One region of the Neobacillus sp. Fa239 genome, then DNA from elsewhere that is predicted to be linked to it. Evidence: a T-box and tRNA genes for the amino acid it is inferred to sense, from the RefSeq annotation. Region 1 holds a T-box; the other regions hold tRNA genes.
The links. A T-box is a leader RNA that pairs with one kind of tRNA and senses whether it is charged. The one in region 1 lies ahead of pheS (phenylalanine--tRNA ligase subunit alpha), so its partner is inferred to be a tRNA-Phe.
Positions count from the first base shown of each region.

Region 2: it has a tRNA-Phe gene. The T-box ahead of pheS (phenylalanine--tRNA ligase subunit alpha) is inferred to sense a tRNA for this amino acid. The anticodon was not compared.
Region 3: it has a tRNA-Phe gene. The T-box ahead of pheS (phenylalanine--tRNA ligase subunit alpha) is inferred to sense a tRNA for this amino acid. The anticodon was not compared.
Region 4: it has a tRNA-Phe gene. The T-box ahead of pheS (phenylalanine--tRNA ligase subunit alpha) is inferred to sense a tRNA for this amino acid. The anticodon was not compared.

Region 1 is NZ_AP041611.1:4,320,188-4,324,065, forward strand. Features, by position in the region: gene pheT (phenylalanine--tRNA ligase subunit beta) at 1-820, opposite strand, end outside; gene pheS (phenylalanine--tRNA ligase subunit alpha) at 965-2,002, opposite strand; T-box leader at 2,200-2,437, opposite strand; gene ACZ5XR_RS21400 (TrmH family RNA methyltransferase) at 2,487-3,245, opposite strand; gene sspI (small acid-soluble spore protein SspI) at 3,353-3,562, shown strand.
Region 2 is NZ_AP041611.1:222,772-226,649, forward strand. Features, by position in the region: rRNA gene ACZ5XR_RS01005 (23S ribosomal RNA) at 1-1,301, shown strand, start outside; rRNA gene rrf (5S ribosomal RNA) at 1,400-1,516, shown strand; tRNA gene ACZ5XR_RS01015 (tRNA-Cys) at 1,644-1,717, shown strand; tRNA gene ACZ5XR_RS01020 (tRNA-Leu) at 1,764-1,852, shown strand; tRNA gene ACZ5XR_RS01025 (tRNA-Arg) at 1,887-1,963, shown strand; tRNA gene ACZ5XR_RS01030 (tRNA-Pro) at 1,973-2,049, shown strand; tRNA gene ACZ5XR_RS01035 (tRNA-Ala) at 2,074-2,146, shown strand; tRNA gene ACZ5XR_RS01040 (tRNA-Met) at 2,165-2,238, shown strand; tRNA gene ACZ5XR_RS01045 (tRNA-Ile) at 2,253-2,326, shown strand; tRNA gene ACZ5XR_RS01050 (tRNA-Ser) at 2,335-2,427, shown strand; tRNA gene ACZ5XR_RS01055 (tRNA-Met) at 2,454-2,527, shown strand; tRNA gene ACZ5XR_RS01060 (tRNA-Asp) at 2,531-2,607, shown strand; tRNA gene ACZ5XR_RS01065 (tRNA-Phe) at 2,614-2,689, shown strand; tRNA gene ACZ5XR_RS01070 (tRNA-Gly) at 2,706-2,779, shown strand; tRNA gene ACZ5XR_RS01075 (tRNA-Ile) at 2,786-2,859, shown strand; gene ACZ5XR_RS01080 (hypothetical protein) at 3,212-3,457, opposite strand.
Region 3 is NZ_AP041611.1:765,756-769,633, reverse strand. Features, by position in the region: gene ACZ5XR_RS03645 (hypothetical protein) at 1-480, opposite strand, end outside; gene ACZ5XR_RS03640 (hypothetical protein) at 699-896, opposite strand; tRNA gene ACZ5XR_RS03635 (tRNA-Leu) at 1,021-1,101, opposite strand; tRNA gene ACZ5XR_RS03630 (tRNA-Leu) at 1,125-1,210, opposite strand; tRNA gene ACZ5XR_RS03625 (tRNA-Cys) at 1,257-1,330, opposite strand; tRNA gene ACZ5XR_RS03620 (tRNA-Gly) at 1,339-1,413, opposite strand; tRNA gene ACZ5XR_RS03615 (tRNA-Gln) at 1,418-1,492, opposite strand; tRNA gene ACZ5XR_RS03610 (tRNA-His) at 1,531-1,606, opposite strand; tRNA gene ACZ5XR_RS03605 (tRNA-Trp) at 1,622-1,695, opposite strand; tRNA gene ACZ5XR_RS03600 (tRNA-Tyr) at 1,735-1,819, opposite strand; tRNA gene ACZ5XR_RS03595 (tRNA-Thr) at 1,852-1,924, opposite strand; tRNA gene ACZ5XR_RS03590 (tRNA-Phe) at 1,942-2,017, opposite strand; tRNA gene ACZ5XR_RS03585 (tRNA-Asp) at 2,024-2,100, opposite strand; tRNA gene ACZ5XR_RS03580 (tRNA-Met) at 2,104-2,177, opposite strand; tRNA gene ACZ5XR_RS03575 (tRNA-Val) at 2,187-2,262, opposite strand; tRNA gene ACZ5XR_RS03570 (tRNA-Glu) at 2,302-2,376, opposite strand; tRNA gene ACZ5XR_RS03565 (tRNA-Ser) at 2,393-2,484, opposite strand; tRNA gene ACZ5XR_RS03560 (tRNA-Asn) at 2,492-2,566, opposite strand; rRNA gene rrf (5S ribosomal RNA) at 2,581-2,697, opposite strand; rRNA gene ACZ5XR_RS03550 (23S ribosomal RNA) at 2,827-3,878, opposite strand, start outside.
Region 4 is NZ_AP041611.1:5,058,567-5,062,444, forward strand. Features, by position in the region: gene ACZ5XR_RS24935 (hypothetical protein) at 1-85, opposite strand, end outside; gene ACZ5XR_RS24940 (YecA family protein) at 286-1,149, shown strand; tRNA gene ACZ5XR_RS24945 (tRNA-Arg) at 1,834-1,907, opposite strand; tRNA gene ACZ5XR_RS24950 (tRNA-Asn) at 1,913-1,987, opposite strand; tRNA gene ACZ5XR_RS24955 (tRNA-Ile) at 2,008-2,081, opposite strand; tRNA gene ACZ5XR_RS24960 (tRNA-Gly) at 2,088-2,161, opposite strand; tRNA gene ACZ5XR_RS24965 (tRNA-Gln) at 2,179-2,253, opposite strand; tRNA gene ACZ5XR_RS24970 (tRNA-His) at 2,268-2,343, opposite strand; tRNA gene ACZ5XR_RS24975 (tRNA-Tyr) at 2,349-2,433, opposite strand; tRNA gene ACZ5XR_RS24980 (tRNA-Phe) at 2,464-2,539, opposite strand; tRNA gene ACZ5XR_RS24985 (tRNA-Asp) at 2,546-2,622, opposite strand; tRNA gene ACZ5XR_RS24990 (tRNA-Met) at 2,626-2,699, opposite strand; tRNA gene ACZ5XR_RS24995 (tRNA-Ser) at 2,880-2,972, opposite strand; tRNA gene ACZ5XR_RS25000 (tRNA-Ile) at 2,981-3,054, opposite strand; tRNA gene ACZ5XR_RS25005 (tRNA-Met) at 3,069-3,142, opposite strand; tRNA gene ACZ5XR_RS25010 (tRNA-Ala) at 3,161-3,233, opposite strand; tRNA gene ACZ5XR_RS25015 (tRNA-Pro) at 3,258-3,334, opposite strand; tRNA gene ACZ5XR_RS25020 (tRNA-Arg) at 3,343-3,419, opposite strand; tRNA gene ACZ5XR_RS25025 (tRNA-Leu) at 3,457-3,545, opposite strand; tRNA gene ACZ5XR_RS25030 (tRNA-Gly) at 3,551-3,625, opposite strand; tRNA gene ACZ5XR_RS25035 (tRNA-Leu) at 3,661-3,745, opposite strand; tRNA gene ACZ5XR_RS25040 (tRNA-Lys) at 3,780-3,855, opposite strand; tRNA gene ACZ5XR_RS25045 (tRNA-Thr) at 3,863-3,878, opposite strand, start outside.

The DNA.
Region 1 (3,878 bases):
CGTGTAATGGCTGGCCATATTCTAATAAAATATAATTGGTAATATCGACAACATTATTATGCGGGCGAATGCCTGCTGACATTAATCGAGTTTGCATCCAAAGCGGAGACGGTCCGATTTTTACATTTTTAATGACTTTTGCTGAATATAGTGGGTTATCCTCTTTCGCATCCACAACAATTTTAATATAATCCGTTGCTTTTTCATCACTGGACTCAAGGTTGATTTCTGGAAGCTTCACATCTCTCCCAAGAATAGCTGCCACTTCGTATGCAACGCCAAGCATGCTTAAGCAGTCGGAACGATTCGGTGTTAAGCCAAGCTCAAGAACTTCATCATCTCTGTTTAATAAGGCAATTGCATCAGTGCCGACTTCTGCATCTGAAGGAAAAACAAAAATTCCCTCTGAATATTCTTTTGGTACCAATTTTGCTTCCATGCCAAGCTCGGTAAGCGAGCAAATCATTCCATTGGATTCCTCACCGCGAAGCTTTGCCCGCTTGATCTTAAAGTCCCCTGGCAAAACTGCTCCAACCGTTGCAACAGCTACCTTTTGACCTTGTGCCACGTTTTTTGCCCCGCAAATAATTTGCACCGGTTCTCCTTGACCAATATCAACAAGGCATTTGCTTAATTTATCAGCATTTGGATGCTGCTCACGTTCCTGGACGTAGCCGACAACCACTCCTTTAATGCCTTCGTTAAGCACTTCCACACCTTCAACTTCAATACCGCTTTTCGTAATTTTTTCGGCTAATTCTGCAGCCGTTACTCCCGTTAAATCCACATAATCCTGGAGCCATTTATATGAAACGAACATGTCGTCATCCTCCTTTTATTATCCAGCTACAGTGCCTAGCCCCTCGAGGTCTTAAGCCAATCCAGCAAGAAGGTTAAAGAACAACCTTCCCGCCGGCTCGTCTTAAGCTTGTCGGGGCTGCCCAAGGCACTTCCGCTTTTATTGTTATTCGTGTTTTGAAAATTGTTTTAAGAACCGTACATCATTTGTATAGAAATGACGAATATCATCTACCCCGTATTTCAACATGGCAATCCGCTCAGGACCCATTCCGAAAGCAAAACCGGTATATTTTTTAGAATCATAACCCGCCATTTCGAGTACATTTGGATGCACCATACCAGCGCCAAGGATTTCAATCCAGCCTGTTTGCTTACAAACATTACAGCCGCTGCCGCCGCAAATTTTACAAGAAATATCCATTTCAACAGATGGCTCCGTGAATGGGAAAAAGCTAGGGCGCAGGCGGATTTCACGATCTTCACCAAACATTTTCTTCGCAAATACCTCAAGGGTACCTTTAAGATCACTCATGCGAATATTTTCACCGACCACTAAGCCTTCAATTTGCATGAACTGATGGGAGTGTGTCGCATCATCATTATCGCGGCGGTACACTTTGCCTGGGCAGATGATTTTAATTGGCCCTTTGCCATCGTGTTTTTCCATTGTCCGCGCTTGAACAGGTGAAGTATGAGTTCTAAGCAGGATTTCCTCTGTAATATAGAAAGAGTCCTGCATATCGCGGGCAGGGTGGCCTTTCGGCAAATTAAGAGCTTCAAAGTTGTAATAATCCTGCTCAACCTCAGGCCCTTCTGCCACTTGATAACCCATGCCAATAAATAAATCTTCAATTTCCTCAATGATTCTTGTTAAGGGATGGTGGTTCCCTGCTTTTACCGGGCGGCCTGGAAGAGTGACATCAATTGTTTCCGAAGCTAATTTTTCAAGTACTGCCGCTTCCTCTAACTCAGCTTGCTTTGCCTCTATTTTTACAGCTATCGCCTCGCGTACCTCATTGGCCAGTGCTCCCATGACAGGACGCTCTTCTGCGGAAAGCTTGCCCATGCCGCGTAATACTTCAGTGATTGGACCTTTTTTACCTAAGTAGGCAACACGAATATCATTCAAATCTCGTAAGCTGGAAGATTGTTCAATCTTCTCGATTGCTTCCTCCTGCAATTCCTTTAAACGTTCTTGCATTGGATTTCCTCCTTTAAATTAACCTTTTTTCTGGGGCGGGGATTTACTTTTTTGATTCATTCCGCGCATTTGAAACGGAATACCGCCGACTTTTTTCTTAATTCCGCCAACTTTGGAAATAATTCCACGGGTTTTAGCCATAATTCCGCGAAACTATTTTGGATGCCTCCAAATCAAACAAAAAAACCCCATCCCTGGAAAGGGACGAGGTTTATAGTCGCGGTACCACCCTTGTAAACACTTTATGTACAAAACATTTGTGTTCGCTTCATTCGAATAACGGCTTTTGCCGGCGCATCTTTACATATTAAAATGGTCCTGATGCCAACTCGGGAGGTGAACTTCTCTTCTCTGTTTCCTAAAAGTGCTTTCAGTCACGGCACTTTTTCCCTAAAAGGTCTTGGACAAGATACTTTTCTCCGTCATCGTTTTTCAAATATTCATATTGCAGATTATTATATAATAATTTTTATTGCGTTTCAAATCATTTTGAGCCCAATTTTAAATAATAAATCAGAATACCTGTTGCAACCGCCACATTTAAAGATTCACTTTTCCCGTAAATCGGAATATAGAGGTTGGCAGTTGTATGGGCTAAAAGATCCTTGTTGACCCCATTCCCTTCGTTACCAACGATTAAAGCAAAATTTTCAGTAGGTACGGTATCGGTATAAACGGAAGCCTGTTCCAAGGCCGTACCAAAGACAGGAATTTGGCGATTCTTTAGTTTCTCAACCCAAATGTTTAGATCTCCCCGGATGACAGGAAGGTGGAAATGGCTTCCCTGTGCAGAGCGAAGGACCTTTGAATTAAAGTGATCCACACTGCCGCTTCCAACAATGACGGCGTCAATTCCCGCTGCATCGGCCGTCCGGATCATTGTCCCTAAATTGCCGGGGTCTTGGACTGCATCAATGAATAAATAGGTTTTAGCATCCTCTGCCTGCCATTCCGGCTGCCTGCAGACTGCATATATTCCTTGTGGTGCTTCTGTATCCGATAGTGCGTTGGATATTTCTTCTGTTACGGTTGTGACTGGTGTTGTTCCAGAATCCCAGCGCGGAGGCAAACCCACTTCTTCTGAAACGATGATTTCTACCACAAACTTTTCAGCTTTCAGCGCCTCTTCCACTAAATGGAAACCTTCCACTAAAAACAAGCCCGTTTTATCCCGTTCTTTTTTGGTTTGCAGCTTTTTCCATTGTTTAACCTGCGGATTTTGAACAGATTGAATATGTTTCAACTCATGAATCTCCTTTAAAAACGCTTTTTAATTTCCTAATTATACATAATTAAACCAAAATTAGAAATCATATTAGAGTAATACAGGATAAAAAGGAGTGTGTAATCATGAACTTAAACTTAAGAAATGCGATTATCCACAATGTTTCTGGCAACTCACAAGCGGAACTGGAAGATACAATTGTTGATGCCATCCAAAATGGCGAAGAAAAAATGCTGCCCGGCTTAGGCGTATTATTTGAAGTCATTTGGAAAAATTCATCTGAGGAAGAGAAAAAAGAAATGCTTTCTTCTCTTGAAAACGGGTTAAAACAATAGCTGTCTTTTCCCTGCTGCCGATCATAAATCGGCAGCTTTTATTTATGAACCTTTTTCCAATCAGTCTTTCCTCAACAAAACATGCTCTTTTTTCCTATCAAAACGTAAAATGTAAAAAATATGGATTGGTGATCGAATGCCCACTATCATTACCGGTACTAACGGATCATTATATTTAGGTTTTCCTTCACCGACGTTTGGTGCTTGGAATCAGATCATACATTATGATCCTTATAGTTTTCATATAGGCCATAACATCGTTCACTTTACACCAGTCCTTTTTGGACACCCATCTGCGTTTCCATATCTAGGACCA
Region 2 (3,878 bases), 1.6 Mb from region 1:
GATATTGGGTGCCCGTACCGCAAACCGACACAGGTAGGCGAGGAGAGAATCCTAAGGTGAGCGAGAGAACTCTCGTTAAGGAACTCGGCAAAATGACCCCGTAACTTCGGGAGAAGGGGTGCTCATTGAGGTGAATAGCCTCGATGAGCCGCAGTGAATAGGCCCAGGCGACTGTTTAGCAAAAACACAGGTCTCTGCGAAGCCGCAAGGCGAAGTATAGGGGCTGACGCCTGCCCGGTGCTGGAAGGTTAAGAGGAGGGGTTAGCCTTAAAAGCGAAGCTCTGAATCGAAGCCCCAGTAAACGGCGGCCGTAACTATAACGGTCCTAAGGTAGCGAAATTCCTTGTCGGGTAAGTTCCGACCCGCACGAAAGGCGTAACGATCTGGGCACTGTCTCAACGAGAGACTCGGTGAAATTATAGTACCTGTGAAGATGCAGGTTACCCGCGACAGGACGGAAAGACCCCATGGAGCTTTACTGTAGCCTGATATTGAATTTTGGTACAGCTTGTACAGGATAGGTAGGAGCCTGAGAAACCGGAGCGCCAGCTTCGGTGGAGGCGTCGGTGGGATACTACCCTGGCTGTATTGAAATTCTAACCCGCACCCCTCATCGGGGTGGGAGACAGTGTCAGGTGGGCAGTTTGACTGGGGCGGTCGCCTCCTAAAGAGTAACGGAGGCGCCCAAAGGTTCCCTCAGAATGGTTGGAAATCATTCGCAGAGTGTAAAGGCATAAGGGAGCTTGACTGCGAGACCTACAAGTCGAGCAGGGACGAAAGTCGGGCTTAGTGATCCGGTGGTTCCGCATGGAAGGGCCATCGCTCAACGGATAAAAGCTACCCTGGGGATAACAGGCTTATCTCCCCCAAGAGTCCACATCGACGGGGAGGTTTGGCACCTCGATGTCGGCTCATCGCATCCTGGGGCTGTAGTCGGTCCCAAGGGTTGGGCTGTTCGCCCATTAAAGCGGTACGCGAGCTGGGTTCAGAACGTCGTGAGACAGTTCGGTCCCTATCCGTCGTGGGCGCAGGAAATTTGAGAGGAGCTGTCCTTAGTACGAGAGGACCGGGATGGACGCACCGCTGGTGTACCAGTTGTCTTGCCAAAGGCATCGCTGGGTAGCTATGTGCGGACGGGATAAGTGCTGAAAGCATCTAAGCATGAAGCCCCCCTCAAGATGAGATTTCCCATAGCGTCAAGCTAGTAAGATCCCTGAAAGATGATCAGGTTGATAGGTCAGAGGTGGAAGCGTGGCAACATGTGGAGCTGACTGATACTAATCGATCGAGGACTTAACCAAATAGAAAAGCGGAGCCGAAGCTAGACAGATTACCTCGTTTTTACGAAAACTTCTTCTGTATTATCTAGTTTTGAGAGAACGATCTCTCAAGTAAATAGTCTGGCAATAATGGCGAGAAGGTCACACCCGTTCCCATCCCGAACACGGAAGTTAAGCTTCTCAGCGCCGATGGTAGTTGGGGGCTGTCCCCCTGTGAGAGTAGGACGTTGCCAGGCTAAAGCCCCTTTGGGGCTATTATTTTTGTGATTTTTTAGTTGGCCCCTTGGTCAAGCGGTTAAGACACCGCCCTTTCACGGCGGTAACACGGGTTCGAATCCCGTCTTCCGCTCCATAAAATAAGGCGGCGGCATAGCCAAGTGGTAAGGCAGAGGTCTGCAAAACCTTTACCACCGGTTCGAATCCGGTTGCTGCCTCCAATTAAATAAATGTTGGGTTTTGGATTAGAACAGATAAATAGATTTCGCCGGGGTGGCGGAACTGGCAGACGCACAGGACTTAAAATCCTGCGGTAGGTGACTACCGTACCGGTTCGATTCCGGTCCTCGGCACCAAGTTTTTTGCGCGAGCAAAATAACTTTCAATAATGCGCCCGTAGCTCAATTGGATAGAGCGTCTGACTACGGATCAGAAGGTTATGGGTTCGACTCCTTTCGGGCGCGCCATTAATAGATCGGGAAGTAGCTCAGCTTGGTAGAGCACTTGGTTTGGGACCAAGGGGTCGCAGGTTCGAATCCTGTCTTCCCGACCAGTCGAAGGATTACAATAACAACATGGGGCCTTAGCTCAGCTGGGAGAGCGCCTGCTTTGCACGCAGGAGGTCAGCGGTTCGATCCCGCTAGGCTCCATTTATTTTTTATGAAATTGGCGGTGTAGCTCAGCTGGCTAGAGCGTACGGTTCATACCCGTAAGGTCGGGGGTTCGATCTCCTCCGCCGCTATAAAAAATATCAATGGACCCTTAGCTCAGCTGGTTAGAGCAGACGGCTCATAACCGTCCGGTCGTAGGTTCGAGTCCTACAGGGTCCATTTTATATGGAGGAATACCCAAGTCCGGCTGAAGGGATCGGTCTTGAAAACCGACAGGCGGGTTAAACCGCGCGGGGGTTCGAATCCCTCTTCCTCCGCCATAAATTTTATTTTCATCTTTTATTATCGCGGGGTGGAGCAGTCTGGTAGCTCGTCGGGCTCATAACCCGAAGGTCGCAGGTTCAAATCCTGCCCCCGCAATATGGTCTGGTAGTTCAGTTGGTTAGAATGCCTGCCTGTCACGCAGGAGGTCGCGGGTTCGAGTCCCGTCCAGACCGCCATTTGTTGGCTCAGTAGCTCAGTCGGTAGAGCAAAGGACTGAAAATCCTTGTGTCGGCGGTTCGATTCCGTCCTGAGCCACCATGATCCTTTTTATAATGCGGGTGTAGTTTAGTGGTAAAACCTCAGCCTTCCAAGCTGATGTTGTGAGTTCGATTCTCATCACCCGCTCCATATAAAGGGCCTATAGCTCAGCTGGTTAGAGCGCACGCCTGATAAGCGTGAGGTCGATGGTTCGAGTCCATTTAGGCCCATCATAATAAAATATATATTCTTTGTTCCGCAGTAGCTCAGTGGTAGAGCAAACGACTGTTAAACGCTCGATCGTAGGTTCGAATCCTCTAAGGCGAGTAAATGTAAAAAACGATTGGATATGTACCTTACTTTCATTGTGAATTCCCAGGTGATGGAAAATGGCATTCAATCTTTAATAACTACAATCTTCCTTTTTTAAAATTATATAATCATTCGTTATTTTTAGTAATTAGGTTAGATAACGAAAAATAAGCCCACTCGTAATGAGTAGGCTTTTATTGTTTTAATGCAACTGTTTGCAACTATTCTTTACGTTTAGTCCATTCACCAAGAAAGGGGATTTTATCACCGTCAAAGACCGCTTCTATATCTCCAAAATTGAAAAAATTCTTCCTGATTGGGGTCATCATCTAAAACAGCCCAAAAACCTACCCTTTCGTCCTCTAATTGTGTAATATGGCCATGATAATAAATATCTTCATCGTCCTCTTTAACTGTCCAATAGCGAACAACAATCGTTACATAGTCACCTTCCTGATAAGGGAAATCTGTTAAACCTTGTCCGTATATTCTATCGTCTTTATATTTTACTTTCATTGTCAATTCCCTCCAAAATCTTATTTCGATTCCACGGCAATTAGCAATGTGTGCTTCTAACATCTCTGGATACCACTTCGGACAATACCAGTTATTATATTTATATGAAGGCTGCAATTTTGTATTAATGGTTTTCGGCTTCGAACGGTTATTGTTTTTCAAAAATGAAATGTACTCGCTTATATTCTCGTGATGTAATTTTTTAAATTCTACGTCTTTTGATTGATCAAATTAAGTAAGGAAACCATGAACAGATTGAAGATAATCTTTGATGATATTTTCACTTTTTTACGACTTTTTACAGATACCTCCTAAATGAATCCATCCTAAATACCACTCCCATAAACTATGTAGAATTCCTAATTAATGATTATTTACTAATCTATGCAGTCAAATTTCACAATGCCATCTGTTAAGGATG
Region 3 (3,878 bases), 2.2 Mb from region 1:
TAAATCAGCATGGCGGAAGCTAATCATTGGTACTGCATCTTCAAGTGAAAATCCATCGGATGAAAAACCGCCTGTTACACTGACTTGAATTAAATCACCAGGTTTTGTTACATCACCACTAATTGTAACTACCAAGATTTGTGGGTTTGATTGAGTAGCAGCGTCTTTAGTAGAATCGTCTGTTGAATCGTCTGTTGAATCAGCTTCTGTTGGAGGAGTGGATTGTTCGATTTTTTGAGAGAACATGACTGCTGAACTTGGTGCAAGTGTGATTGGAACGGATGGTAGAAGAGCTGTCATTTCTGAAGATGGAAAATTGGAGCCATTTGGGTCGGATACAATTAAAGCTTGATGGATCTCTACATATACTGTTAAAGCTGTTCTGCTAAGATTCGTAAGGGAAATAAATACATGGTTAATAGGATTTCCACTGCTCGTTTTATTTGGTACCAAAAACGGACCTGTTGTAAGTGAAGGCATCGAATTCACCTCCTTTCAAAATGTAATCTATCATTCCATATATTAAATGCAAAAAGTGTTCTATTTGATAGGGACAATTTATATAGTTAATCCGTACATTTTATGTGATTATTTGTAAAAATAATATATGAAGAAATCAAATTTACGGGATTTAAATCTTGTGAGCAATGATATTTCAGGCCATGAAACTTAATTTTGTTAACGATCTTTTGTGATTTTTATATGAAGAATTCTTCTAAGTTATCTATTCTTCTTTTTGAGCATTTTTTGCTAGCGTAGACTCCTTCCTTCTCTGATTTGTAGTCTGAAGCTTGTAGCCTAACACTGGCGACACTTTTGGTTGCTTTCTCTTCTGTATTGTCGCCAATAGGCTTCATAGGCGACAATATCGGCAACTTCTTCATTTTCTTTTCCAATTAAAAAGAAACTCTTTAACTACACATTCTGGTTCAATAACGAAAAAAGCACTCACAAACATTGATTTAACAACATTTGTGAGTGCTTTACAGCGTTTAAATTTAGTTTATCTAAATCTAAAGATACCGGTGGTCGGGGTCGAACCGACACTCCAGAGGAACACGATTTTGAGTCGTGCGCGTCTGCCAATTCCGCCACACCGGCGTAATAAAATTTTAAATAAATAATGCCGAGGACCGGAATCGAACCGGTACGGTAGTCACCTACCGCAGGATTTTAAGTCCTGTGCGCCTGCCAGTTCCGCCACCCCGGCGAAATCTAATTACCTGTTCTAATCCAAAACCCAACATTTATTTAATTGGAGGCGGCAACCGGATTCGAACCGGTGGTAAAGGTTTTGCAGACCTCTGCCTTACCACTTGGCTATGCCGCCGTATTTTATGGAGCGGAAGACGGGATTCGAACCCGCGACCCCCACCTTGGCAAGGTGGTGTTCTACCACTGAACTACTTCCGCAAATTGGCTGGGCTAGCTGGATTTGAACCAACGCATGTCGCAGTCAAAGTGCGATGCCTTACCGCTTGGCTATAGCCCAATAATAATACAATTTATTGAAATATTCAATACTTTTAATGGGGCGACTGATGGGAATCGAACCCACGAATGTCGGAACCACAATCCGATGCGTTAACCACTTCGCCACAATCGCCACAATAAAATCAATTGGCAGGGGTAGTAGGAATCGAACCCACACCAAAGGTTTTGGAGACCTTCGTTCTACCTTTAAACTATACCCCTATGTTATGAAAAGTTATTTTCACTTGTGCGAAAAAAATTTGGTGGAGGGGGACGGATTCGAACCGCCGAACCCCGAGGGAGCGGATTTACAGTCCGCCGCGTTTAGCCACTTCGCTACCCCTCCACATAATATTAACTGAATTTGTCAGCTTAAGGTGCCGACGAGAGGAATCGAACCCCCAACCTACTGATTACGATTCAGTTGCTCTACCAATTGAGCTACATCGGCGTATCTTTTAATCTAAATGGTGGCTCAGGACGGAATCGAACCGCCGACACAAGGATTTTCAGTCCTTTGCTCTACCGACTGAGCTACTGAGCCAACATATGGCGGTCTGGACGGGACTCGAACCCGCGACCTCCTGCGTGACAGGCAGGCATTCTAACCAACTGAACTACCAGACCGAATTGCGGGGACAGGATTTGAACCTGCGACCTTCGGGTTATGAGCCCGACGAGCTACCGGACTGCTCCACCCCGCGACAATATTATGGTGGAGGATGACGGGATCGAACCGCCGACCCTCTGCTTGTAAGGCAGATGCTCTCCCAGCTGAGCTAATCCTCCATTATAATGAAAGTTATTTTCCCTGACGCGAAAAAACTTTGGTGACCCCTACGGGATTCGAACCCGTGTTACCGCCGTGAAAGGGCGGTGTCTTAACCGCTTGACCAAGGGGCCAAAAATAAAAGTATTATGGCGGAGAGCAAGGGATTTGAACCCTTGAGACAGGGTTACCCGCCTACACGATTTCCAATCGTGCTCCTTCGGCCACTCGGACAGCTCTCCATAATAATGGCTCCGCAGGTAGGACTCGAACCTACGACCGATCGGTTAACAGCCGATAGCTCTACCACTGAGCTACTGCGGAATAATGATATAACAGCCTGGCAACGTCCTACTCTCACAGGGGGACAGCCCCCAACTACCATCGGCGCTGAGAAGCTTAACTTCCGTGTTCGGGATGGGAACGGGTGTGACCTTCTCGCCATTATTACCAGACTATTTATCAGACACTATTTTATTATAATGTCTTTTTAGATTTTTTCAAGAGGAAATTTATAAAAATTTCATTCCCTCAAAACTAGATAATGCAGAAGAAGTTTTCGTAAAAATGAGGTAATCTTAAAATTGGTTAAGTCCTCGATCGATTAGTATCAGTCAGCTCCACATGTTGCCACGCTTCCACCTCTGACCTATCAACCTGATCATCTTTCAGGGATCTTACTAGCTTGACGCTATGGGAAATCTCATCTTGAGGGGGGCTTCATGCTTAGATGCTTTCAGCACTTATCCCGTCCGCACATAGCTACCCAGCGATGCCTTTGGCAAGACAACTGGTACACCAGCGGTGCGTCCATCCCGGTCCTCTCGTACTAAGGACAGCTCCTCTCAAATTTCCTGCGCCCACGACGGATAGGGACCGAACTGTCTCACGACGTTCTGAACCCAGCTCGCGTACCGCTTTAATGGGCGAACAGCCCAACCCTTGGGACCGACTACAGCCCCAGGATGCGATGAGCCGACATCGAGGTGCCAAACCTCCCCGTCGATGTGGACTCTTGGGGGAGATAAGCCTGTTATCCCCAGGGTAGCTTTTATCCGTTGAGCGATGGCCCTTCCATGCGGAACCACCGGATCACTAAGCCCGACTTTCGTCCCTGCTCGACTTGTAGGTCTCGCAGTCAAGCTCCCTTATGCCTTTACACTCTGCGAATGATTTCCAACCATTCTGAGGGAACCTTTGGGCGCCTCCGTTACTCTTTAGGAGGCGACCGCCCCAGTCAAACTGCCCACCTGACACTGTCTCCCACCCCGATGAGGGGTGCGGGTTAGAATTTCAATACAGCCAGGGTAGTATCCCACCGACGCCTCCACCGAAGCTGGCGCTCCGGTTTCTCAGGCTCCTACCTATCCTGTACAAGCTGTACCAAAATTCAATATCAGGCTACAGTAAAGCTCCATGGGGTCTTTCCGTCCTGTCGCGGGTAACCTGCATCTTCACAGGTACTATAATTTCACCGAGTCTCTCGTTGAGACAGTGCCCAGATCGTTACGCCTTTCGTGCGGGTCGGAACTTACCCGACAAGGAATTTCGCTACCTTAGGACCGTTATAGTTACGGCCGCCGTTTACTGGGGCTTCGATTCAGAGCTTCGCTTGCGCTAACCCCTCCTCTTAACC
Region 4 (3,878 bases), 740 kb from region 1:
CCGTTTCTTCCTCTTGATCCTGCTTTTGGGCACGTAGACTCCTCCTATGTGTCCATTTCTTCTTCTTGATCCTGCTTTTGGGCACGTAGGCTCCTCCTACGTGCCCATTTCTTCTTTCTGAACCTATTTTTGGGCATGTAATTACCTATGAATGGACTCAAGCCCATTTCTATAAAAATATGTTAATGTCCATTATACTTGTCCACATTCATTCACATGAAACAGAATACTCTAATCCTGTAAGAGCTTTTATAAAATTAAAAAGAAAGGAAGAATTTTTTATAGATGAATAAAAATAATCAAACAAATCAACCCATTGACCCCCCAGGCCCCTGTACGGTTGGTACAACACCACTTACTCCATTTGAAAATTTAGCATTTTTCGATGTTGATGGACTTACAACCATTAAGGTTCCTGTTGTAACGGCAGCGGTAACAATCCAAATTCCTTTAGAGACGACTATTACCCTAACTCCTGCAGCAACTGAAATTAAAAGAGTGAAAAAAAATGTATTTCTGGATCAAGTGAAACTTGTTCCGACTTCATTTGATACTAGTGGTCCCCATATTAAAGTGACAGCTGGTAAATTATTTATAGCTGGGCATATTCGAAAAAATATTGAATATACATCATCAGGGACAACGGGTGGGGCTGGATGTACCACAGCACTTCTAGATAGAGTTGTCGATATTAATTTTAATGGTTTTACAGAAATTACAAGATTCGCTACTCCCCCAATTATCGACATTTCTGCAAGTGATGAGGCAAATTTCCTTAGTGAAACAAACAACCTAAATCCTCGTTTGGATAAATATTTATTCCGAAATACTGTGGAATACAATGAACAGCCATTCGGTGAGTTAGTGTCAGCTGCCTTCATTGAACTTGACTTTTCACCAAACGTGACAGCTCCTGAGGCACCTTTTAGCACGTTGACAGAAAAACTTGTCCTTGAACTTACTCTAAAAGTATTACAAATTCAGCAGGTTCAAGTTGTTACTCCTGGTTCAGGCACTTCTGGACTCACTCCTTCAGCATCTGATTTTAATGTTACGGAAGAGGGACAAATAGGCACACCTACGGTAGGAAGAAATGATCGGTGTCCTTGTGGTTCTGGAAGAAAATATAGAAAATGCTGCGGTAAGTAATGATGAAAAAATAAAAAAGAGCCATTTGGCTCTTTTTTATTAGGGGTTGTGCATTAAAAAAATCAATAGCTTTAATTCAAAAAATGTACCAGCTTAACTTTATGAGTAAGTTCTTCATCTTCGACAATTTCTCAGGAGCCAGATTTGTTCCCCATATCGTTTAGCATATGTGTTAATTATCTAAGTTTGCGTTTGTTCCTTAAACAATGGCTCTGTTTTTATTCATTGTTGATTTTCTTGTAGGTATGAGAATCCATAGGCGGAGAATTTCCGGCTAATATATATAGAGGAAGCATAAGAAGCAGATATAAGCGGAGATTTTCCGATTAACTGCTCTAAATATGGCAAAATCCAAATATCTGGATCATATAAACGGAAAAACTCCCCTTATTTTTAAGGAAATATGGGTATTTCCCAATTTAAACGGAATTTTACCGTTTATTTTTCAAACACAGTGAAATCAACATTCAGTTATTACAAAGTCTAAACAATAAAAATTTTATGTTAATTCCCCTTATTCATATCAACGGATATACATTAGCGTTGAGGATTTGTTCGAACGCAGCGAGGAGGAAAATGCTTGATTAAATTATTGGTATCTTAGAAATAAAAAGAGGCTACCCAATCAGGGTAACCTTTAAATGACAGATAATATGAGCAAAACAATAATCGCTTTTACATTGACGCGCCTTAGAGGATTCGAACCTCTGACCGTACGCTTAGAAGGCGTATGCTCTATCCAGCTGAGCTAAAGGCGCATGAATGGCTCCGCAGGTAGGATTCGAACCTACGACCGATCGGTTAACAGCCGATTGCTCTACCACTGAGCTACTGCGGAACAAAAATATATTAGTATAGTGGGCCTAAATGGACTCGAACCATCGACCTCACGCTTATCAGGCGTGCGCTCTAACCAGCTGAGCTATAGGCCCCCATTTTGGAGCGGGTGATGGGAATCGAACCCACTACATCAGCTTGGAAGGCTGAGGTTTTACCAGTAAACTACACCCGCAGGATAATAAAAGATAATGGCTGGGCTAGCTGGATTTGAACCAACGCATGACGGAGTCAAAGTCCGTTGCCTTACCGCTTGGCTATAGCCCAATATTAAAATCAAATGGGGCGGATGATGGGAATTGAACCCACGAATGTCGGAACCACAATCCGATGCGTTAACCACTTCGCCACATCCGCCATTATGGTGGAGGGGGACGGATTCGAACCGCCGAACCCTGAGGGAGCGGATTTACAGTCCGCCGCGTTTAGCCACTTCGCTACCCCTCCACATTTAAGCAAATAAAGACAAAATTTTAATGGTGGCTCAGGACGGAATCGAACCGCCGATACAAGGATTTTCAGTCCTTTGCTCTACCGACTGAGCTACTGAGCCAAGAAATGGCGGTCTGGACGGGACTCGAACCCGCGACCTCCTGCGTGACAGGCAGGCATTCTAACCAACTGAACTACCAGACCATATTGCGGAGGCAGGATTTGAACCTGCGACCTTCGGGTTATGAGCCCGACGAGCTACCAGACTGCTCCACCCCGCGATAATAGAAAATATTAAGTTTGGACTATGCTCCAAGCTTAATGACCGCCCCGATTTCAGAAAGCTTATTCAAGTTGCGGTTCAATCGGTGCGCTGTGGATGATTCGAAGAAGATTATTCGAACGTGCTCCACCCCGCGATAATAGAAAGGAAACTTAACATTGCTGAAGTTTAAATAATATGGCGGAGGAAGAGGGATTCGAACCCCCGCGCGGTTTAACCCGCCTGTCGGTTTTCAAGACCGATCCCTTCAGCCGGACTTGGGTATTCCTCCATATAAAATGGACCCTGTAGGACTCGAACCTACGACCGGACGGTTATGAGCCGTCTGCTCTAACCAGCTGAGCTAAGGGTCCATTGATATTTTTTATAGCGGCGGAGGGGATCGAACCCCCGACCTTACGGGTATGAACCGTACGCTCTAGCCAGCTGAGCTACACCGCCAATTTCATAAAAAATAAATGGAGCCTAGCGGGATCGAACCGCTGACCTCCTGCGTGCAAAGCAGGCGCTCTCCCAGCTGAGCTAAGGCCCCATGTTGTTATTGTAATCCTGAGACTGGTCGGGAAGACAGGATTCGAACCTGCGACCCCTTGGTCCCAAACCAAGTGCTCTACCAAGCTGAGCTACTTCCCGTTAAATAATGGCGCGCCCGAAAGGAGTCGAACCCATAACCTTCTGATCCGTAGTCAGACGCTCTATCCAATTGAGCTACGGGCGCATTATTTTGAAAGTTATTTTGCTGTCACAAAAAACTTTGGTGCCGAGGACCGGAATCGAACCGGTACGGTAGTCACCTACCGCAGGATTTTAAGTCCTGTGCGTCTGCCAGTTCCGCCACCCCGGCAAATATGGAGCGGAAGACGGGATTCGAACCCGCGACCCCCACCTTGGCAAGGTGGTGTTCTACCACTGAACTACTTCCGCATTTTTGATAAGTTATTTTGCTATGTCAAAGACATTGGTGCGGGTGAAGGGAGTCGAACCCCCACGCCTTGCGGCGCCAGATCCTAAGTCTGGTGCGTCTGCCAATTCCGCCACACCCGCATATTGAAAGTTAATTTGTTATCGCAAAAAACTTTGGTGAGCCATGAAGGACTCGAACCTTCGACCCTCTGATTAAAAGTCAGATGCTCTACCGACTGAGCTAATGGCTCGCAAACGTGGTGCCGGCTAGAGG